4 regions of the Geobacillus sp. BK01 genome follow, and region 1 is predicted to be linked to each of the others. Evidence: riboswitches for the same ligand, from Rfam matches in the RefSeq annotation. Region 1 holds a riboswitch; each other region holds the start of a gene.

The links. A riboswitch is a leader RNA that binds a small molecule or an ion and turns the genes downstream of it on or off. The one in region 1 is predicted to bind S-adenosylmethionine.
Region 2: another riboswitch for S-adenosylmethionine. It lies ahead of ACTVDO_RS08630 (methionine ABC transporter ATP-binding protein); the one in region 1 lies ahead of ACTVDO_RS08050 (hypothetical protein).
Region 3: another riboswitch for S-adenosylmethionine. It lies ahead of mtnW (2,3-diketo-5-methylthiopentyl-1-phosphate enolase); the one in region 1 lies ahead of ACTVDO_RS08050 (hypothetical protein).
Region 4: another riboswitch for S-adenosylmethionine. It lies ahead of ACTVDO_RS04270 (methionine biosynthesis PLP-dependent protein); the one in region 1 lies ahead of ACTVDO_RS08050 (hypothetical protein).

The regions. Positions count from the first base shown of each region.
Region 1 covers NZ_JBQPTH010000005.1:194,850-200,551, forward strand. Annotated here, with positions in the region: gene ACTVDO_RS08035 (sporulation protein) at 1-331, shown strand, start outside; gene ACTVDO_RS08040 (MIP/aquaporin family protein) at 534-1,358, shown strand; gene glpK (glycerol kinase GlpK) at 1,425-2,918, shown strand; SAM riboswitch class I at 3,275-3,379, shown strand; gene ACTVDO_RS08050 (hypothetical protein) at 3,449-3,781, shown strand; gene ACTVDO_RS08055 (VOC family protein) at 3,802-4,185, shown strand; gene ACTVDO_RS08060 (PaaI family thioesterase) at 4,306-4,788, shown strand; gene ACTVDO_RS08065 (PaaI family thioesterase) at 4,916-5,332, opposite strand; gene hutG (formimidoylglutamase) at 5,473-5,702, shown strand, end outside.
Region 2 covers NZ_JBQPTH010000006.1:79,532-85,233, forward strand. Annotated here, with positions in the region: gene ACTVDO_RS08625 (bifunctional ADP-dependent NAD(P)H-hydrate dehydratase/NAD(P)H-hydrate epimerase) at 127-1,659, opposite strand; SAM riboswitch class I at 1,852-1,959, shown strand; gene ACTVDO_RS08630 (methionine ABC transporter ATP-binding protein) at 2,052-3,065, shown strand; gene ACTVDO_RS08635 (methionine ABC transporter permease) at 3,055-3,720, shown strand; gene ACTVDO_RS08640 (MetQ/NlpA family ABC transporter substrate-binding protein) at 3,762-4,604, shown strand; partial or broken gene ACTVDO_RS08645 (hypothetical protein) at 4,876-5,121, opposite strand; gene ACTVDO_RS08650 (thiol-disulfide oxidoreductase DCC family protein) at 5,179-5,583, opposite strand; gene ACTVDO_RS08655 (SOS response-associated peptidase) at 5,597-5,702, opposite strand, start outside.
Region 3 covers NZ_JBQPTH010000004.1:48,005-53,706, reverse strand. Annotated here, with positions in the region: gene ACTVDO_RS06085 (ZIP family metal transporter) at 1-314, shown strand, start outside; gene ACTVDO_RS06080 (1,2-dihydroxy-3-keto-5-methylthiopentene dioxygenase) at 594-1,136, opposite strand; gene ACTVDO_RS06075 (methylthioribulose 1-phosphate dehydratase) at 1,167-1,802, opposite strand; gene mtnX (2-hydroxy-3-keto-5-methylthiopentenyl-1-phosphate phosphatase) at 1,799-2,461, opposite strand; gene mtnW (2,3-diketo-5-methylthiopentyl-1-phosphate enolase) at 2,458-3,699, opposite strand; SAM riboswitch class I at 3,767-3,874, opposite strand; gene ACTVDO_RS06060 (pyridoxal phosphate-dependent aminotransferase) at 3,972-5,147, opposite strand; gene ACTVDO_RS06055 (carbon-nitrogen family hydrolase) at 5,264-5,702, shown strand, end outside.
Region 4 covers NZ_JBQPTH010000003.1:30,123-35,824, forward strand. Annotated here, with positions in the region: gene ACTVDO_RS04255 (hypothetical protein) at 5-445, shown strand; gene ACTVDO_RS04260 (hypothetical protein) at 462-671, shown strand; gene metC (cystathionine beta-lyase) at 752-1,933, opposite strand; gene ACTVDO_RS04270 (methionine biosynthesis PLP-dependent protein) at 1,937-3,040, opposite strand; SAM riboswitch class I at 3,245-3,355, opposite strand; gene ACTVDO_RS04275 (alpha/beta hydrolase) at 3,773-4,501, shown strand; gene ACTVDO_RS04280 (YjcG family protein) at 4,539-5,060, shown strand; gene ACTVDO_RS04285 (GNAT family N-acetyltransferase) at 5,062-5,496, shown strand; gene ACTVDO_RS04290 (stage VI sporulation protein F) at 5,530-5,702, opposite strand, start outside.

The DNA of each region.
Region 1 (5,702 bases):
GTTATGGCGGCAGGGGGAAACGATTCAAGGGATCGTTCATATTTATGGCGGAACGGTCGAACAAACGGTGAAGCGGCTCGATGTCGAGCTGGTGCAAAAAACGATCGAAAACGGCAAGGAGCGCGATGCGGTCGTGGCCGTCATCCCGGCGGCCGGAGCGTTCGCGATCCGGCCGGGTGAAAAAAAAGAAATCCCGTTTGCCTACAAGATCCCTGATACGCTGCCGTTGTCGCGCCTCGGCCGTTCGTACCGGTTCATCACCCGCCTTCACATCGAGGATGCGGTCGATACGCTCGACTTCGACTATGTGCAAATTTTGCCGAAAAAATAGGTTGACAACGCTTACACATTTGCGGTATGCTAAAGGCAAGTTAATCATTTTGTGGCGGAGAAACGGAGACCCACACATCATTCCTCTAAATAGGGGAAGTGTGTGGGTCTTTGTTTTTTCGCCCAACAAACAACCTTCCGGAAGGACCACTGAAGCAGGAAATGACAGCGAAAATCGCGAATGAAAAGGAGGAAGCGAACAAATGTCACCGTTTTTAGGAGAATTCGTCGGCACGGCACTGCTCATCATTTTCGGAGCCGGGGTGTGCGCCGGCGTGAACTTAAAGAAATCGTACGCAGCCAACTCAGGTTGGCTGGTCATTACGATGGGATGGGGATTGGCTGTGGCGATTGCGGCGTATGCCGTCGGACAATACAGCGGCGCCCATCTCAATCCGGCTTTGACAGTCGCGTTGGCGCTTGCCGGTGATTTTCCATGGAAAGACGTGCCGGGCTATATTGCAGCGCAAGTGCTTGGGGCGGTCGTTGGGGCGGTCATCGTCTGTCTTCATTATTGGCCGCATTGGAAAGAAACAGATGACCCCGGCGTCAAGCTCGGCGTGTTTGCCACCGGTCCGGCCGTGCCGAATGTTGTCGCCAATTTGTTAAGTGAAATGATCGGCACGTTTGTGCTTGTTTTGGCGATTTTGGCAATCGGTGCCAATAAATTCGCTGACGGCCTCAATCCGTTTATCGTCGGTTTTTTGATTGTGGCGATTGGTTTGTCGCTTGGCGGGACGACCGGATACGCCATCAATCCGGCCCGCGACTTCGGTCCGCGGCTCGCCCATTTTTTGCTGCCGATCCCGGGCAAAGGTTCGTCGAACTGGTCGTACGCCTGGGTGCCGATCGTCGGCCCGCTGCTTGGCGGCGCAATGGGCAGCTTAGTGTATAAGCTGTTGTTTTTAGGCAAGACAAGCCCGGCGCTATGGGGTGTGCTCATGGCTGCGGCGGCCGTATTGGCGGCGGCGGGTGTGTTGAAAGGAAAAGAGGCGGGAACGGCTGCGGCGGACCGCCGTTCAGCCTGACAGGGAACGTGTCGTTTGAAGTGAAGCCATTGAACGAAAACAATTGAGCAGGAGAGGAGAATGGGGATGACGGATCAATATATTTTGGCCATCGACCAAGGCACAACGAGCTCGCGCGCCATTTTGTTCAACAAAAAAGGCGAAATCGTCCATATCGCTCAAAAAGAGTTTACGCAATATTTCCCGCAGCCCGGCTGGGTCGAGCACAATGCCAATGAAATTTGGGGCTCGGTGCTTGCCGTCATTGCGAGCGTCTTGTCCGAAGCGCAAGTGAAGCCGGAACAAGTGGCAGGGATCGGGATTACGAACCAGCGGGAAACGACGGTCGTCTGGGAGAAAGAGAGCGGCAACCCGATTTACAACGCCATCGTCTGGCAGTCGCGGCAGACGGCCGATATTTGCGAGGAGTTGAAAGCGAAAGGATATGATCCGCTGTTTCGCGACAAAACGGGATTGCTCATTGACGCCTACTTTTCCGGAACGAAAGTGAAATGGATTTTGGACCATGTCGACGGAGCGCGCGAACGGGCGGAGCGGGGCGAACTGCTCTTTGGCACGATCGACACGTGGCTCATTTGGAAGCTGTCCGGCGGCCGCGTCCATGTGACCGACTACTCGAACGCGTCGCGCACGTTGATGTTTAACATTCATACGCTCGAGTGGGATGACGAACTGCTTAGCATCCTAGGCGTACCGAAGGCGATGCTTCCCGAGGTGCGTCCATCGTCGGAAGTGTACGCCAAAACCGTTCCGCACCATTTCTTCGGCGTCGAGGTGCCGATCGCCGGGGCGGCGGGCGACCAACAGGCGGCGTTGTTCGGGCAGGCGTGCTTTCGGGAAGGAATGGCGAAAAACACGTACGGCACCGGCTGCTTTATGCTCATGAACACCGGAGAAAAAGCGGTTAAGTCGAAACACGGGCTGCTCACCACGATCGCCTGGGGCATCGACGGCAAAGTCGAGTATGCGCTTGAAGGCAGCATTTTCGTTGCCGGTTCGGCCATTCAATGGTTGCGCGACGGCTTGCGGATGATCAAAACCGCAGCGGACAGCGAGGCGTACGCCGACAAAGTGGAATCGACCGACGGGGTGTATGTCGTCCCGGCATTCGTCGGGCTTGGCACGCCGTATTGGGACAGCGATGTGCGCGGCGCGGTGTTCGGCCTTACGCGCGGCACGACGAAGGAGCATTTCATCCGCGCGACGTTGGAATCGCTCGCGTATCAGACGAAAGATGTGCTTGCCGCTATGGAAGCCGATTCCGGCATCTCGCTGACGACGTTGCGCGTCGACGGTGGGGCGGTGAGAAACAACTTTCTTATGCAGTTCCAGAGCGATTTGCTGGCCGTGCCCGTGGAGCGGCCGGTTGTGAATGAAACGACCGCGCTTGGGGCAGCGTATTTGGCAGGGCTGGCCGTCGGCTACTGGGATAGCCGTGAGGATATTGCCGTTCAGTGGCAGCTTGAGCGCTGCTTTGAGCCGAAGATGGCGGACGACAAGCGGACGGCGCTCTATGAAGGTTGGAAAAAAGCGGTGCAGGCGGCGATGGCGTTTAAATAACAACGAGAAAACGGATGCCCTCAGCAAGGGTGTCCGTTTTTTTATGGTGGAAAACGGGAGGGCGGCTGACTGTTCGGCGGTGGAAATGAACTCCAGTGCAGACACTAGCCCACTTCGATCTGTCAGTGAGCGGCTTTTGAAGAGAGAACGGAATATAAAATTATCTTATAAAACTATGTGCTAAATATTCAATGAGAACTTAAACGCAATGACAGTTAAGAAATGAAACGACATGCCGTTTTATTTATGTTTGAATATCAGGCAGGCAATGCCGCAGGGAAGCCTAAATAGACAAAACAAACAAAAACGTTGTCGCTTTTGTCCACTTGTGGTAACATAAGAAGTAAATTACATACGTCTTATCAAGAGTGGGCGAGAGAACGGGCTTGATGACCCCACAGCAACCTGCCGCTGGCAAGGTGCTAACACCCGCAAAGCGGTTTCGCTTTGGATGATAAGAACGGCTTCCCCCTTTCGCGTCATTCCGAGGCGAAAGGGGGTTTTTTATGGATGGGAGGTGAGGGAAAGCAGTGGCGGAACGATATTCGCTTCGCGACTGCATGGCGGCGCATTTGCCAGCTGCGGCGTTTGCTGTTCATGTCATGCGCTGTGTGCAGGCGGAACTCATCCGGCTTGATCCGCAGGCGGTGGCGCATGTCGACCGCGGGGGGAAGTATATTCATTTGTATGGGGAGGTACGCGGAACGGCGTTTTCTGTTCTGCTGACCGTCGATGAGGCAGACGAATGGAGGGCAGCCGGTCCGTACGCCCTTGACCGCTACATATGGACCGAACTTGCGAAAAAAGGGATTCGGCCGATGCAATGGACGCCGTACTTGCAGGCGGTGTTTTTCACTTCATGACAGAAAGGGAGAAGCAACAGATGGCAGTGAAAAAATTTGAACATGTCGGCATTCAAGTCAAAGACATCGAGGCATCAAAGGCATTTTACCAAAACGTCGTCGGCCTTGAGCTGTTAAGCGAAATGATCCATACGAACGGGACGATGAAACTGGCGTTTTTAGGAATCGATGGTTCGATCATCGTCGAACTGATCGAAGGGTACAACCCAAACTTGCCAACCGAAGGAAAAGTGCACCATGTAGCGTTTACGGTGGAAGGCATTGAGCAGGAAAAAGAACGGCTTCAATCGCTTGATGTGTCGCTTGTATGGGAAGATATTACCGAGCTCCCGAACGGGGCGAAATATTTATTTTTCCTCGGTCCGGACGGCGAATGGATCGAATTTTACGAGCCAGGACAATGAACGGAAGGGAAGGCGGCCATGCCGATGGCCGCCTTTTGTCGCGGCGGCGCGGTTTAGCCGTGGAAGAAGGAAAAGGAGCGGTGCATCGCGTATATATAAAGGGGGAGAGGAGGAGAACAGATGGAGCCGCAAGTCATTCGCGCCATTCAAGACGACTACCCGGATGAATTCGCCTGGTGCTACGGCTGCGGACGGCTGAATGAGCAAGGCCATCATTTCCGCACCGGCTGGGACGGGGACAAAACGGTGACCGTCTATACGCCGCGCCCGGAACATACGGCGATTCCCGGGTTTGTGTACGGCGGGCTGATCGCCTCGCTCATCGACTGCCACGGCACCGGTTCCGCGGCGCTGGCCTTGCATCGGAAAAACGGCCATGAGCCGGGAAGCGGGGAAACGCCGCCGCGTTTCGTCACCGCGTCGCTTCATGTTGACTTTGTCAAGCCGACGCCGCATGGCGTGCCGCTTGTCGCCGTCGGAACGGTGACGGAGATTCATCCGAAAAAATGGCAAGTGGACACCGAAGTGTTCGCCAACGGCGAACGATGCGCCAGCGGGCAAGTCATAGCGGTCGTCATGCCGAAAACATTTGTCCGCGCTTGATCCAGCAACGAAAAGCGCCGGAGAGCTGCTGTGTTTAACAGCGCTTTCTCCGGCGTTTGGCCGCCGATGTCCTCTCGTCCTCACTTCGCTGCTGTTTCGTCTTGAGTTTAGGAGGCGACCCGTCGCGTCACGGTTTGTCCATGACGAGCACCGACGATGTAGCGCTCGCTACTTCTTTGCCGTTTTGCCGGACGACAGCAGTCACATAGGCGATGGTTTTCCCGAACTTTTCCACTCTTGCTTCGATTTCAGCTTCCCCCACTGCTGCCGGGCGGTGAAATGTCGTCTGCAAGTTGATGGAGGCGAGCAGTTGGTCATCGCGAAGCAAAGTGGTCACCGCATACGCCATTAGAGCGTCCGCCGCCGCCCCGACAAACCCGCCCATAATAACCCCGTTGCCGTTAAGCAGCGATTCGCGGATTGTCCATACTCCTTTCGCATAGCCGTCCCGGGCTTCTGTCAAGCGGACGCCAAGCGCCTCATCGCATGGCGGCGGCGCGCTTTGCCCGGCGATAACGTCATGTAAGTTGGTCAATGGCTTCATCGCGAACACCCCTTCTGTTGTCAATCATGTTTTTTATTCGCCAAACGGCAGCGATTTCCTCTTTTCGCATGTGCGGGAAGGAGAACGGCAAAGCGGCGGCGAAAGAAACAAGCAGCTGACAACGGAAAGGGGATGGTCGGATGTATCAACAGCCGGAGGAAAGCCGCTGGACCGGACGGATCGACAGCGTGAAGGACGAGCGGGCGTTTCGTCTTCATCAGCGCATTCGCTTGCTTGATTTGTCACAGCCATTGGCGCCCGCGGAACGGGCGGCGGCCTTCATCGGGTTTGCCTGCGACGAAGGCGTGCGCCGCAACCAAGGACGCCAAGGGGCGAAAGAGGCGCCCGCCGCCGTCAAAGCGGCGCTCGC
Region 2 (5,702 bases), on a different contig from region 1:
CAGCATCCCCGAGGCAACGAAGCTGTTCGCTTTTGCCTATGATGCAAAAAGGAAGCGCCTCCTCTCGCGCTTCCTTTTCGATCGGTTCTCCAGCCAACGGTTCGTACACCTAACTTCCCCGCTCCATTATGCCCCAACGGCGTTAAAGCCGGCCAACACCGCCGGCAACGCATCAATGACATCAGAAGCGAGGACGTCCCACACCGAATGGCCGTTTTGCACGAGCCAATCGGCCGCCTGGCCGTGGACGAACACAGCGTTGCTCACCGCCGGCTGCACCGCTTCATGCTGCAGCAAAAATGCCGCAATCATGCCGGACAACACGTCGCCGCTCCCGCCTTTCGCCAAGGCCGGATTGCCGGTCGCGTTCACATATTGCGCCCCGTCCGGCGCCGTCACGATCGTGTACGGCCCTTTCAAGACGACATATACGCCGTATTCCATCGCCAACCGCTTCGACACGCCAAACCGGTCGCGTTCCACCTCGCTGACCGGGCGGCGAAGGAGGCGCGCCATTTCCCCCGGATGCGGTGTGATCACAGTCGGCGCGCTCCGCCCGCGCACGAACTCGGCATAATCGCCCCAGAAAAACAAGGCATCGGCGTCGATGACAAGCGGCACCGGCTGGCGCACAAGCTCATTGACCAAGCGGCGAACCCCTTCCGTCCGGCCCATCCCTGGGCCGACAGCGATCGCATCGATCTCAAGGCCGTCCCAATCGGCCGCGCCGGCAAACGCGCCGCCCTCGGCCGGCCATGGCCTACACATCGCTTCCGGCACGCGGTTGGCGACCGCCTCATACACCGTTTCCGGAACAGCCATCGTCACCAGCCCCGCCCCGCTGCGAAGCGCTGCCTTCGCAGCGAGCGTCACCGCGCCGGTCATCGCCTTGGATCCGCCGACGACAAGCAGCTTGCCGTACGTTCCTTTATGCGACGCCCGCTGGCGCTTCGGCATCGTCCCTATGACATCGCGCATTTCCCATACAAACCGGGCGGCCGCCTTCGCCTGCACCGCCGCCGGCGGAATGCCGATCTCCACGACGGTGAGCTCTCCGTAATAATCGGCCGCCGGGAACGTGTACGCCCCGAGCTTCGGACAGTGCACCGTCAGCGTCACATCGGCGCGGACCGCCGTGCCGGCTTCCCCTCCGTCTGCCGGCACCCCACTCGGCACGTCGATCGCATAGACAACCGCCGACGAACGGTTCACTTGCTCGATGATTTCTTTATATGGCGGACGCACGTCCCCCTTGACGCCAATGCCAAGCAGGGCGTCGATGATGACATCATAATGCGGCAAAAGCGCCGCCAACTCCCGCTCTTTTCCTTCGTAGGCGACCCACGAATAACCGGATCGCTCGTACACCTGAAGTGCCGTGCGCGCCGCCCCTTTCACCTTTTCCATTGGCGGAACGAGCCATAAATCTGCTTCATAACCGTAACTTTTCAACATGCGGGCGATGACAATCCCATCCCCGCCGTTGTTGCCCGTGCCGGCGAGCACCGCGACCTTGGCGGCGCGCGGAATCCGCTCCTTCAGCACCCGAAACAGCGCCTGCCCGGCGTTTTCCATCAGCGAGTCGGCGCTAATGCCGATCCGTTCCTCCACTTCCCGGTCAATGGCGTACATTTCCTCGGCCGTTACGATCGGAATCATATGCGTTGCCCCTTTCCTATTGTTTCTTCCTACAGGCATTGTACAATTTTTCCAAACGAAAGACGAGCAAAACGATTTCTCTAGAAACACAACAGTGGAAACGCTTCCTCAAACATTGCTCCAAAAAATATATGTTGACAACAAACGGCCGCCGCATTATGATGAATCTTGTAAAAATTGCATACAGCAAACCGCTTATCGAGAGTGACCGAGGGAACAGGCCCGATGACGTCCGGCAACCTCCCCTTGAGGGAACGGTGCCAATTCCTGCAGAATGGCTTTCATTCTGAAAGATAAGTCGGCAGTTTACATACCGATGCCTCTTTCTGAATGAAAGGGGCATTTTTGTTTGTCAAAAAGCCGCAACCGGCAGGCGGGGGGGAAGAACAAACATGATCGAGATCAAAAACGTGACGAAAATTTACTCGATGAAAAGAAAACAAGTTGTCGCAGTCGATAACGTGTCGCTTACGATTCGCGATGGCGAAATTTTTGGCATTATCGGCTACAGCGGCGCCGGAAAAAGCACGCTGTTGCGCTGCCTAAATGCGTTGGAACGGCCGACATCCGGACGGGTTCTCATCGACGGCACCGATATCACGGCGCTCGACAGTCGGGAATTGCGGCAGGCGCGCCAGAAAATCGGCATGATTTTCCAACACTTTTCATTAGTCAGCTCGAAAACAGTGTTTGAAAACGTCGCTTTTGCCTTAAAGGCGGCAAAAAAACCGAAGGCAGAAATTGAAAAGCGGGTGAATGAATTGCTCGATATGGTCGGTCTGGCGGATAAGCGGGACGCTTACCCGGCACAGCTGAGCGGCGGGCAAAAACAGCGCGTCGGCATCGCCCGGGCGCTTGCCAACAATCCGACCGTCCTCTTGTGCGATGAGGCGACATCAGCACTTGATCCGAGCACCACGAAGTCCATCTTGGAACTGTTGAAAAAAATTAACCGCGAGCTCGGCATTACGATCGTCTTGATCACCCACGAAATGGAAGTGGTCAAACATATATGCGACCGCGTTGCCGTCATGCAAAACGGCAACGTAATTGAACTCGGTACCGTTTACGACCTGTTTACCAATCCGAAAGAGGAATTGACAAAATCGTTTATCCATAGCGTCTTGCATGTTGACTTGCCTGAGCATTTATGGAAAAAGCATACGGGAACGATTGTGAAAATCCAGTTTCAAGGGGAGAGCGCAACGGAAACGATCGTTTCCGATATGTTGCAACAGTGTAAAGTAAAAGGAAATATTTTGCATGCCAAAATTGAGTACATTCAAGACAAACCGCTTGGCATTTTTGTGATGGAACTGATCGGGGAAGCGGACGAAATCAAACGGGCGATGGATTATATCGCCAAACGGACGAACGGATTGGAGGTGATTGCTTATGCTGCTTGATACATTGGCAGGCTTGCTTCCGGAGCTGAATAAGGCGTTTTTTGAAACCATTTATATGGTCGCCATTTCCTTGTTCGTCGCGATCATTGTCGGGCTGCCGCTCGGCGTTTTGCTCTTTGTCACCGACCGCGGCTTATTTTTGGAACATGCCGTTTTGAAATCCGTTCTCGGCTTTCTCGTCAACATGGTTCGGTCGATTCCATTTATCATTTTGCTTGTCGGCCTCTTGCCGCTCACAAAGCTGATCACCGGAACAACGATCGGGCCGACAGCCGCCTCCGTGTCGTTGTCAGTAGCCGCCATTCCGTTTTTTGCCCGGATCGTGGAAACTTCGCTGCGCGAAATTGAAAAAGGAGTCATTGAGGCAGCGGTGGCGGTTGGCGCCACACCGTGGATGATCATTAAAGATGTGCTGCTCCCTGAAGCCCGGCCGGGCATTGTGCAAGGAATTACGATTACAACGATCAGTTTGGTCGGCTATTCGGCGATGGCCGGGATTGTCGGCGGCGGTGGCGTCGGTGATTTAGCCATTCGCTTTGGCTACTACCGCTATGACAATACCGTCATGATCACCACCATTGTCATTTTAATCTGTCTTGTTCAAATCATTCAGTTTGCCGGCGACCGCATCGCCCGTCTTGTTGACAAGCGATAGGCCGCTTGCCATAAAACTCACTCGCATAAGGGGGCTTCATAATGAAAAAATGGTTGACAGTACTCGCATTGCTTCTTGTATTCGGCGCTCTTGCCGCCTGCGGCAACAGCAACTCCGCCTCAAGCGGCGCCGACTCGAAAGAGAAAAAAGAATTGACGATCGGGGCGACGTCCGGTCCGTACAGCGACATGGTCAACAAAGCCATCAAACCACTTTTGGAAAAAAAAGGATACAAAGTCAAAGTCGTTGAGTTCAGCGATTACATTCAACCGAACTTGGCTTTAGCCAACGGCGATTTGGATGCGAATTTATTCCAACATAAAATTTATATGGAAAACTTCGCAAAAGAACACAACTTAGATCTTTCAGAGGTCATCGTTGTGCCGACCGCCCCGATGGGCATTTACTCGAACAAATTCAAATCGCTTGATGACGTGGCAGACGGGAGCGAAATCGCCATCCCGAACGACCCGACCAACTTGGCGCGGGCGTTGCTAATTTTGCAAGACCATGGCTTAATTCAGCTTGATCCGTCAGCAAACCCGCTCACTGTGTCAGAAAAAGATGTCAAGGAAAATGTGAAACATCTCCAATTCAAGCCAATTGAAGCCGGCCAGCTGCCGCGCACAGTCGAAGGCGTGGATTTGGCCGCCGTCCCTGGCAACTTCGCCTTAGCGGCGAAAATGGATTTAACTAGTGCCTTAGCGTTGGAAAACATGCCGGATGACTACCGGAATCGCATTGTTGTCAACACAAAAGATTTGAACGAACCGTTCGTTAAAGACATTAAAGAAGCGGTCGAATCAAAAGAATTTGAGGCCGTTATCGACAAAGAGTTTCAAGGCTTCGGCAAGCCAAAATGGATGCTCGAACGACAAAACTAACCAACATCTGCCGCCTTGCGGGCGGCGGATGTTTCTTTTTGTAGACGATCAATCGGAAAAAGCAGTATAGTAGAAAGCAGAAATGTTCAGTCCCCGTTCATTCGAAAAAAAGAGGCGACCGACCTTGACATACATCGAAAAAGGAAGCAGCATATATCTGAAAGCAAGCATATCGCTCTTTTTCGGCGGGTTTGTGATGCTGTACAATTACATCGGCTTTTTGCTGAGCGAGCCGCCGTATTCATTCCGCCAGTCCGTGCTCGGCTTTTTGTTTATCGTTTGTAAGGACAGTCAACGCCTCGTATACATTATCAAGCAGCTGATCATCAATATAGGCGCATTTTCCTTCCCACCGGAGCGCGATGAGTTTCGCCGCCACCCCCATCCCTTCGTAAAATCGGCACCGAGTCTCATCCGCACTTTGCTCAGCCATAGCCATCAATTCATCGGCAAAATGCTCAAGCGCCCGAGGTGTGCAATCATCAAGCCACCGTGTTGTTCCGTTTGCCCTCCCCATTTCCCCTCCCTCGTTTCGTTCCCTTTTCAATACGACAAACGGGCGTATTTTCCTTCTTCACCATGGCCATTCATCAAGAAAGCGAGATCGCAGCTCAGGAGGCGGCAGCCGGCAATGACTACGCTTTCGGATCAGGCGATGGCGGCGTTTCGCAATCTGGTGATACACGCCGTCGCGCAGCGGCCGGGGAATGAGAAATCCGGCCGCTGCCAACCAGCTCCACGGCCGCGAAAGGCGGCGGCCGATGCGCAAGATGGCATCCGATTTCACATAGGAGCGGCCGTTCGCAACAAGGATGACGCTATCCCCTCCCGCCGCGCCTTGTGCCGCCAATATCGCCTGGCCAACGGCGCTCTGTTGTGCGGCAAAGCGAAACACCGCCTTTCGATCGCGGGCGGCGATCCAATAGACACTCGCATGGCAAAACAAACAGTCGCCGTCAAACAAGATGACCGGGTGCATCCTACCCCCCCATTCATCGGCTGTGAACCGGCTCGATGCAAGCGCTCACATCATGTTTCGGCGAGTTGACGAGCGCCGAAACTTCGTACACCTGCATTTGCTCTTCCGGATACGGCCGA
Region 3 (5,702 bases), on a different contig from region 1:
GCTTGCAAAATGCGCCGGAAGGATTTTTAGTCGCCTTGTTTTTAGTCAATCAGCACATCAGCCGCTTCAAAGCCTTTCTGATTGCCACATTAACGGGGGCGGTCGAAATCGTCACATCGCTGCTCGGTTTTTATTTAACTTCCCTCTTCCGTGGTTTAGTCCCGTACGGATTGGCGTTTGCCGCCGGAGCCATGCTGTTTATTATTTACAAAGAGCTTATTCCCGAAAGCCATGGCGACGGAAATGAACGGACATCGACATATGCGTTTATTATTGGTATTTTGTTTATGATTTTTCTAACGGAATCGTTTTAACGTAATGTCCGACAGAAGTCTCCCACCTCAAGGAATGTGCAGGGCAAAGCCCGATGGTAGGTGGGAGATGAATGTCGGTTGGCGATCGCCAACTGATGTGGTAATCTATTGTTAGAACGGACGCCTTCGGAGCGAAGGAAAGCGTAAAGGGTTCTTGTGTGTGGCTTACCGTTCGGCGAACACGCACAAGTCGCTTGAAGCCCCCACCTCCAAGCGAAGCGTAGGTGGCGGGTAGTTCACCAAAAACCCCGCTGCCACACAGGCAACGGGGTATGTTCATTAGTGGCTGACTTCCTCTTTTTCTTCGTACGGATGGGCAACCCAGCCGGACGGATCGATAAACAGACGGACAGCCACAACTTGCCGGTCATCCATCAATGTGAAGTAGTGCGGATTCCCTTCCGGCACGGAAATGACATCGCCCGCTTCCAGCTCGACATCAAAATAACCGGTTTCTTTGTCGCCTTTGATGATGAAAATGCCGTGGCCGGCCGTAATGGCGCGCACTTCATCTTCCGTATGGACGTGCACTTGTTCAAATTTTTTCAGCAGCTCTTCCAAGTTTGGCGTCGCCTCAGACAAAGCGACGATGTCCCACGTTTTGTAGCCGCGGCGCGCTGCCAAGTCTTCGATCTCGTCTTTAAATGTCGTCAAAATTTCCGCTTTCTCTTCATCGCTTAACACATACTTGTCGCGCAAATGTTCCGGCAGTTTCGTAATGTCCCAATGCTCGTACAAGACGCCTTGGCTGTTTAAAAAGGCGCGGACATTGTCTTCACCTTCGATTACTTGACCCGTTTTTTTCACTTTGATGACTGCCATCGTCAAAATCCCCCTTTAACAGTGTATCAATTAGTCAGCTAGCGGCACGGCGGCCCGTTGCAGAAGCAGCCGCTTCACCTGCCAGCTGAACAAAAACTCCCACGCTTCCAAATGTTTTTTCGCTTCAAATGCATCGCGGCCCCAGACGGTAATGCCATGGTTATGGATCAATACCGCGCCCGTATCGCCGTCGACATGTTTCGCAAATTCGGCGGCCAACGTCGGGATGTCGGCGTCATTGTCAATGATCGGAATGCGCACCTCGGCATTTTCTTCCCAAATACCGAACGCTTTAATGATTTCCTGGCCGGAAAAAACCGCTTCCCCGTTTTGGGCGTACACGTCGGAAATGATGTTGTTGTCGACCGTATGGACGTGCAACACGCAGCCAGCGTTCGTCTGCCCATAAATTTTTGTATGCAACAGCGTCTCCGCTGACGGCTTTACATGTGTTTGCTCCGCTGGTCGGCCAGCGGCGTCAACGAGCAGAAAATCTTCGTCTGTCTGCTTCCGTTTGTCTTTGCCGCTGGCCGTGACAAGAAAGGTGAGCGGATCGTTTGTCACTTTGATCGATAAATTGCCGCTTGTCGCGAAAAACCAGTCACGGGCGGCAAGCTCGGCCTTCACCTCGGCGAGCTCGTTCCATTTTTGCACGACGATGCTCATGCCGTCACCTCCACCTGCTGCAAATGATCCATCACATCAAAAAACGTCGCAAACGGCGCATGGGGCAAATCGAGCGCTTGGCATTTTTTGAGCAGAAAATCGCGCGCCAGCACGTAATCCGCTTGTTTTGCCGCCGCTAAATCGGTAATCGAATCGCCGATGACGACATGATACCCGTTCGGGTGGGCCAGCTTCCGAAGAAGCGACGGCTTGCAGCAGCCGCAGCCGTTTTGGCACTCGCCGTCGCACGCATGCGGCCATGTGATGCGGATCGTCTCGCCGCTGAAATCGGAGCCGTTGCAAAAAATGCGCTCTCGTTCGATGATCCCGTCAAGCAGCGGGTAGACAAAAAAGTCGATCCCGCCGCTCACCACATAGAGCGGAATGCCCTGCTCTTTCGTCCAAGCGGCGAATTCGCGAAACCCTTCGCGCAAACGGGCGGTGCGCCGCAGGAAATCGACGATCTCGCCCTTTAGCGAAGACGGAAGGAGGGAAAACATGTTTCCGACCCCTTCTTGAACCGAGATGCGCTCGGCGAGAATGTCGTCTTTGAGCGCCTCCCACTCCGGCGGGGCAAACTGTTTCATAATAGCGATAATGTTGTCGTTTTCCGTAATCGTGCCGTCAAAATCACAAAAGAGAACAAGCTGTCTTGTCATGCTTCCACCTCAACAGCGCCCCAGCGGTCGATTGCTTTTTGCAGCGCTTCGTTTTCTGTCGCCGCTTCGCGGAGCAGACGGCCGGCAAGAGCCGCGTCGATGGCAGCGCGAAACGCCTGCCCGCCGCCGATCGCCCCGTCCGGATGGCCATGAATGCCCCCGCCGGCGTTGACGATGCTGTCAAGGCCGAAATCGCGGACAAGAAGCGGCACGAGCCCCGGATGAATGCCGGCCGATGGCACCGGAAACGCCCGCGCAAACGGCTCTTGTTCATCGGTGAGCGCCCGGGCGATGCCAAGCGCCTGCTCGCGCTCAAGAGCGACGCTGCCGTACGGCGACGGGAACAGGACGAAATCAGCTCCTGCGAACCGCAACAGCTTGCCGAGCAACAGCGACGGGGCGACCCCGTAAAACTCAGACGGCGTGATGGCGCCGCTAAACGCCGGATGAGCCATGATCGGCACGGTGATGTTCTCATCCGCGCGCAGCCCTTGCAACACATCAAGCCCGTAGGCGAACACGTTAAACAACAGCACGTCGGCGCCAAGCTCGGCGGCCCGTTTCGCTTTCTCTTTCAGCTCAAACGTTTTGCCGGTCAAGTTGACGGCATACAGCGTCCGTTTGCCCGTTTGTTCATACACTTCCCGAAGCGCGGCCTTTCCTTCCGTAATCCGCTTTTCCAACGGCAGCTGCTCGCTGTCAAACAAAATTTCGTCATCTTTCACTAAGTCGACGCCGCCAAGCGCCTGTTTTTTCAATTCGGACGTCAAATACGCCAAATCGCGGCCAATGATGCCTTTAAAAATGCTCATCAACAGCGGGCGGTCATGCACCCCAACTTTTTCGCGAATGCCGCTGATGCCAAAGCGCGGCCCCGGGAATTGCCGCTTCCACTCGTCCGGAAACTCAAGGTCAAGCAGCCGCACTTCCCCATCAAGCGACAGCTTGCCGAACGTCGTCACCAAGAGCGCCGGCAAATCAGCGCTGAAGTTGACCGTCGGATAGGCGATTTTGACGATCGCCCGCTTCAGCCGCTTGCCGAAATACGCGTTCGTCCGCTCGCTTTCGCCAAGCTCTTCCATAGCGACGACTTCCCCTTTATGTTTGCGAAGCTGCTCCTGCTCCAACGCCGGCAAGTCGGTCCATGTGCCGACCGTCAAGCCGAGCGCGATTCCTTCCGCCTTTTTACGAATGTCTTTCTCGTCATGAAGCAAATACGTTGCAATCACTGCACTCATCATTCATCCCTCTTTCCAAAGAAAAAAGCCTCTTCATAAGAAGAGGCGTCATTCGTTTATGGCGCTCTTCTTATCTCTCAGCGTTTCCGCTGCAAGAATTAGCACCGTGCTTGAATGTACCAAGCCGGTTGCCGGGCTTCATTGGGCTCGTCCCTCCGCCTGCTCTTGATAAGAATGCTTGCGTAACTATACACTTGTCAAACAATTTTGGCGAGTATGGCAAATTTACTTTGAATTATGACAGCCTTTGCCGCCGTTGTCAATCATTTTTTTCAAAACAGTCCGAGGCGTCCGATCCGTTCGGCTGCTTCACAGAGCCTCGCCTCATCGGTCAACAGGCCGACGCGCACATACCCTTCGCCGTGCTCGCCAAAACCGATGCCCGGAGCGACGGCAACATGCGCCCGCTCAAGGAGCACATCGGCAAACTCAGCCGACGACCATCCTTTCGGTACGGGGAGCCAGGCGAAAAACGACCCGGACGGCGCCGGTGCTTCCCAGCCGATGCCGCGCAAGGCAGAAATGAACGTATTGCGGCGCGCTTCATACAGGGCGACAAGCTCGTTGACGCAATCTTGCGGGCCGAGAAGCGCTGCGGCCGCCGCTTCCTGGACGGCGCCGAACAGGCTGACGTACAAATGGTCTTGCAGCAGCTCAAGCGCCCGAATGATCCGCTCGTTGCCGACGGCAAACGCGACGCGCCAGCCGGCCATATTGTACGTTTTCGAAAACGTGTAAATTTCAACCCCGACGTCTTTCGCCCCGTCAACTTCGAGGAAGCTGACCGGCTTTTTGCCGTCAAAACCGATCGCCCCATAGGCAAAGTCGTGCACGACGGCAATGCCGTGCTTGGCGGCGAACGCCACCGTCTCGACGAAAAACTCGTTCGTCGCCGTCGCACCGGTCGGGTTGTTCGGATAGTTTAAAAACATCAGTTTCGCCTGGTCGGCGACCGCCGCCGGAATGGCGCTGTAATCGGGCAAAAATTGCTGCTCGGCGACAAGCGGCATCATTTCCATCCGCGCGCGGGCGAGCGCGATTCCCGACCAGTAATCCGGATAGCCTGGATCCGGGACGAGCACCGCATCGCCCGGGTTGACGAGGCAAAGCGGCAGCTCGACAAGCCCGGCCTTGCCGCCAAACAAAATGGCGACTTCGCGGGTCGGGTCAACCTCAACTCCGTATTCGCGCGCATAAAAGGCGGCAACAGCTTCTTTCAAAAAGGAGTAGCCTTGAAACGGCGAATATTTATGGTACTTCGGATTGGCCGCCGCCCGTTGCATCGCCTCAACGATATGCTTCGGCGTCGGCTGGTCCGGATTGCCTTGCCCTAAATTAATGACATCATGCCCGGCCTTGATTTTCTCTCCCACTTTGGCGACAAGCGAAGCAAAAAACTGCTTCGGCAGCTGTTCAAGCAGTTCGGAAAATGGAAATTCGATCGTCATCCCCCACACCTTCTCAAAAATTCTTCCTTCTCAAAAATTCTTGAAATTCTAGTGCAAAATCATATATCGTAAAAAGCAAAATGTAAAGCAAATTTTTTTCATTGGGGTGAAAAACAATGACCATCCGCATCGCTTGCCTCCAACTCGATATCGCGTTTGGCGATCCGCAAACGAACGAACAGCAAGCCGAAACAGCCGTGCAATCCGTCGCCAACGAAGGAGCCAACATCGTCGTGCTTCCGGAACTATGGACGACCGGCTATGACTTGACGCGCTTGGACGAAATTGCCGATGACGATGCCGTGCGGGCGAAAGCGTTCGCCTCCCGCCTGGCGCAAACATATGGCGTCCATTTCGTCGCCGGCTCAGTCGCCAAAAAAACCGCTGCCGGTGTGACGAACACGATGATTGTCGCCGACCGAAGCGGCCAAATCGTCAGTGAATATAGCAAACTTCATCTGTTCCAACTGATGGATGAGCATTTGTATTTGCAGCCGGGAAACGAGCCAGGCTTATTTTCACTTAGCGGGCTGCCGTGCGCTGGGGTCATTTGCT
Region 4 (5,702 bases), on a different contig from region 1:
GGCGTTGGGCCATAAACGTTTGCGTGAAGTAGCGAAAGAGTTGAAAAAGATCCGCAAATGGCTTGAAAAGCTAGACTTGGATGACTCTACTGTTGAACAGATTGTCTCTTTATTAGAAGACATCGCCGATCACGGAGGCGACACCGAACGGATTTTGCGCCGCATTCTTGACGAGGAGCAGGAACAGCGGGCCATTTTAGAAGATGAGCGGGAACTGTTGCAAGCCATTTTGGCCGAGCTGCGCACAGGAGCGCCACCCGTGGAAGATATTGGCGACGAGCTGGAGGACTTAATTGGGGAAAGGGTGGAAATCACAGTCAATTTCGGCCCGGTGGCCGGCACGGTCATCGCCGTCCGCACTGATTATGTCGTGCTTGAAGATGCGCTCGGGCGGTTCGTTTATGTTCCGTTTGCCAGCATTCAAGCCGTCGCCCGTTTGGACTGAAAGGAGGGAGGAAACGATGGACTTTGCGGCCACATTCGAAGAGCAGCTCCGCCGCCTCATCGGAGAGACGCTCCAAGTCGCGACGGACAACAACTTGATTGAAGGACAATTGACCGACGTCGAGGACGGAACGATCGAGATTCAGGCGGAAGCAGGCGGATATGAGCGGGAAACGCGGACAGTGCTCATTCCGCTGACGGCTGTCAATTTTGTCCGGGAAGTGTAGCGGGCGGCTCCCGCTTGGCTTTCCCTGACGGAACGACGACAACGAAGGTATGCACCTAAAAGCGGTGCATACCTTTGTTGTTACCGCGCAGGGATGGCCGATGGCCGTTCGTTGACATATGACAGCGCCTGCTCGAAATCGGCGATCAAATCGTTCACATCTTCCAGCCCGACGCTCAGCCTCAGCAAGCCGTCGGTAATGCCGCGGCGGAGCCGTTCGTCTTTCGGCATGGCCGCATGCGACATTTTCGCCGGATATGACAAAATCGACTCGACGGCTCCGAGGCTGACAGCAAACACGGGCAGGCGGACGTTTCGGACGAACGTCCGGGCTGCGTCTTCATCGGCGAGTCGGAACGACAAGACGGCGCCAAACCCGGCCGCCTGCTGGCGCTGAACCGCATGGCCCGGGTGGTGCGAAAGCCCCGGATAGTACACCTCTTCCACTTTCGGGTGGCGCGCCAAATACTCGGCGATGGCTAGGGCGGATTCGGATGACTGCTTCAGCCGGACGTGGAGCGTTTTGATGCCGCGCAGCACGAGCCAGGCGTCTTGGACGCCGAGGATGGCGCCAAAGGCGTTTTGCAGCTTGTAGAGCTGTTTTCCTAATTCCTCATCCTTCACAGCCGCCAGCCCGGCGACGACATCGCTATGGCCGGCTAAAAACTTCGTCGCGCTATGGAGGACGACGTCGACGCCAAGGTCAAGCGGCCGTTGCAGCGCCGGCGTCATAAACGTGTTGTCGAGAAACGTCAAACAGCCGTGCGCCTTCGCCAGCTTGACGACGCCTTGAATGTCGGTCACTTTTAACAACGGATTGGACGGCGTTTCCATATAAATGACTTTCGTGTTCGGCCGGATGTTTTCGGCCACGGCATGCAAATCGGTCATATCGACAAACGTATGCTCGATGCCAAACCGGTTCAACACTTCCGTGACCATCCGATACGTGCCGCCGTAGACGTCTTCGGTCACAACCACATGGTCGCCTTTGGACAAAAGCAAAAACGCGGTCGAGATGGCCGCCATGCCGGAGGCGAAGGCGAATCCGCGCACGCCGCCTTCTAAGGCGGCGATCGCTTCCTCAAGCGCCTCGCGCGTCGGGTTGCCGGAGCGGCTGTAGTCGTATTTGCCGAACGCGTCGAAATCAAACTGATGGAACGTGGAGGCGTGCTGGATCGGCACACTCACCGCTCCCGTTTCGCGGTCGACTTTCCATTCGTTATGGAGCAGTTTCGTTGAAAACGACCATTCCCGTTCCATCGCTCACACCTCTTTCATGTTTTTGAATGCTTGCGCCAGGTCGGCGATTAAATCATCGGCATGTTCGATGCCGACCGAAAAGCGGAGCAATCGGTTGCAGACGCCGTTTTGAATGCGGATGTCTTCCGGAATGTCGGCGTGTGTCTGCGTCGCCGGGTACGTGATGAAGCTTTCGACTCCGCCTAAGCTTTCGGCGAACGTAATGAGACGCAAGCTTTTTAAAAATCCGTTCACCCACTTCTCATCGGCAATCCGGAATGACAACATCCCGCCTCTTCCCGGATATAGGACGTCTATGACATCTTCATGTTCGCGCAAAAACGCGCTGATGCGCTTGGCGTTTTCTTCATGCTGGCGCATCCTTAGCGCCAACGTTTTCATCCCGCGGATGAGCAGCCACGAATCAAACGGCGACAACACCGCGCCGATGGCGTTATGGTACTCGGCCAACCGTTGACAAAGCTCCTCGCCCTTGGCGACAACAAGCCCGGCCAACACGTCGTTATGGCCGCCTAAGTATTTCGTCGCGCTATGGATGACGATATCGGCTCCTTCTTCAATCGGACGCTGGAGCACCGGGGTGTAAAACGTGTTATCGACGATCAACAACAGCCCGTGCCGCTTGGCGAGTTCGGCCACGGCAAGGATGTCCGCTTCCTGCATGAGCGGGTTGGTTGGCGTTTCCAAGAAAATGGCTTTCGTTTTTTCCGTTATCGTTTTTTCCACCGCACTAGGATCAGTGAAGTCAACGTAATGAAACCGAAGACCGTATTTGCGCCAGCCGCGCTCAAACAGGCGGTACGTGCCGCCGTAAAGGTCGGCCGATACGAGAAACTCGTCTCCGCTCTCAAACAAGGCGAGCACCGTCTGGATGGCCGCCATGCCGGAACTAAAGGCATAGCCTTGGTCACCGCCTTCTAGCTTGGCGATCGCCTCTTCGACGATTTTGCGCGTCGGATTGCCGGTACGGATGTAGTCAAACCCGGTCGACTCCCCGATTCCGGCATGGCGATAGGCGGTCGAAAAATAGACGGGCGGGTTGACCGTCCCGGTCACCGTTTCACTTCGGTTGCCAATTTGCGCCAACAATGTTTCCAGTTTCTCCATCTCATCTCTCTCCTTCTGCTGAAAAATTCTCTCGTGGTCAAACGGCCGACGGCCATGACGCCTAAAGCGCACCGCTGCTTGTCTCGGCAGCCGGACACCTCGGCTCCAACACGCCTCACCGGTCGGCGGAGCGGCCGCCTAAACAAAGGCAAATAAAAAAAGTCTTCTAAGAAGAAGACTTTTCCATACCCATGGTCATGCTTCTTCTTATCTTCCGAATTGAATGCTCAATTCGCTGGATTTAGCACCTGACCGGTTTCCGGCTGGTTGCTGAAGCTTCGCAGGGCCAGTTCCCTCCGCTTCTCTCGATAAGAACAGAACGTATATTTAATTTTGTTAATTTAGTGAACTACCCACTACCTACACTTCGCTTAGAGGTGAGGGCTTCAAGCGACTTGTGTGTGTTCGCCGAACGGTAAGCCACACACAAGAACCCTTTACGCTTCCCTTCGTTCCGAAGGTGTCCGTTCTCGCCATATTCGATCATATTCGTTGGCTAACGCCAACCGACATTCATCTCCCACTTTCACTTCACTTAGAAGTGGGAGACTTCTTTCGGAAAGACGTTAATTTATTAAAAAATGTAACGTATTCCGGCCGTTTTTGCAAGTCATTTTTTTGCCGCTGCCAATGTTCGGCAAATTCGCGAAAAATTCGCGCTCTCCATTAACATCTTTTCGCCAAAATATGTTACAATAACAGGTGAACTTATTGTGTTCATGGAGGATGGTCATGGCAGCCGCAGCAGGAACGATGCGTGATTATGCGCTTTACAGCGGGGAGCTTCAGGAGAAAATTGAACTGCTCGTGTATTTGCCAAGCAATTTTTCTCCGCTTCACAAATATTCTTTACTAATCGCTCAAGACGGCAAAGATTATTTTATGTACGGAAAAATCAAAACCGTCATCGAGACGCTCATGGACGAAGGAACGATCGATCGGACGGTTGTCGTCGGTATCCCGTATCGGAATGTGAACGACCGCTACGAGAAATACCACCCGGCAGGGCAAAAGCACGAGGCGTACATTCGTTTTTTAGCCCATGAACTCGTTCCGTTTTTGGATCACGAGCTGCCGACCTACCAAATCGGCAAAGGCCGGGCGCTGATCGGCGATTCGCTCGGCGGAACGGTCTCGTTGTTAGCCGGGCTGTTGTATCCGCATACATTTGGAAACATCGCCATGCAGTCCCCTTACATCGATGACTCGGTGTTGGCGCGTATCCGCGCGTTCCGCGATCCGTCGCTTCTTTCGATTTATCATTCCATCGGCGCGGAAGAAACAGCCGTGAAATCAACGGACGGCCGTGTACGCGACTTTATTACACCAAATCGTATGGCACGGGACTTATTTATGGAAAAACGGTACGCCTACACGTACCATGAGTTTGCCGGCGGCCATGCGTGGACGTATTGGCAGCCTGACGTGCCGAGGGCCGTATCCGCTCTTTTGTCGCTGTAAACCATTGAAATACAACCATCTAAGGAGGGAAATCGGGATGAAATACGGCATTGTATTATTTCCGTCAAAACGCATTCAAGACTTTGCCAACTCGTACCGGAAACGGTATGACAGCCATTACGCCCTCATTCCGCCGCACATTACGCTGAAATATCCGTTTGAGGCGGATGAGGGGCAACTGAAAGAGATGACGAAAGAGCTGCGCCGCATCGCGGCGGAAACGGAGCCGATTCCGGTTAAAGTGACGAAATTCAGCTCGTTTTACCCGACAAGCAACATCATTTATTTGAAAGTCGAGCCAAACGATGTGCTTGAGCGCCTCCATCAGCATCTGCACAGCGGCTTGTTTGCCGGAAAGCCGGAGTTTGTGTTCGTGCCGCACATTACAATCGGCCGCGATTTGCCGGGTGCGGAATATGCCGATGTTTACAGCCAGCTGAAGCTGCAAAACGTCCATTTTGAAGAGACGATCGACCGGTTCCACCTTCTTTACCAGCTTGAGAACGGGTCATGGACCGTCTATGAAACGTTTGTCGTCGGAGGAAAGGAAACGGTATAACATGAACATCGCCATTGGAACAACAAAAGATCGCCCCTTGTATGAGGACGCTTTGCATGTCCGCCGGCTCGTATTTATTGAGGAGCAAAATGTGCCGGAAGAGGAAGAAATTGATGCATTTGAACAAGAATCATCCCATCTCGTCTTGTATGATGGCGAAAAACCAGTTGCGGCCGGACGGCTTCGCTTGATCGGCGAAAGCATCGGCAAAGCGGAGCGCATCTGCGTTTTGCCGTCTTACCGCGGCCGCGGCGCCGGCCGGATGGTGATGGAAGCGTTGGAGCGGCTCGCGAAAACAAAAGGGGCAAAAAAAGTGAAACTGAACGCCCAAACACACGCCGAACCGTTTTATGAAAAGCTCGGCTACGAGACGGTATCCGGGGTGTTTATGGATGCCGGCATTCCACACGTCACGATGGTGAAATCGCTCGAATAAAAGGGAGCTTGCGCGCGCACAGCTCCCTTTTGCTTATTTTTTATTGTTCAGCATATTGGCGATCGTATTAAAATCAATTTGTTTGCCGCTATGGACGATCGTTTTGACGATCTGGTCTTCGAGTTCTTTCGGCACTTTTCGGTTGGCGATTTGCGCCACCCGCTTCACCACTTGGCGCACCGTTTTTTCATCGTTGAAATTGGCGT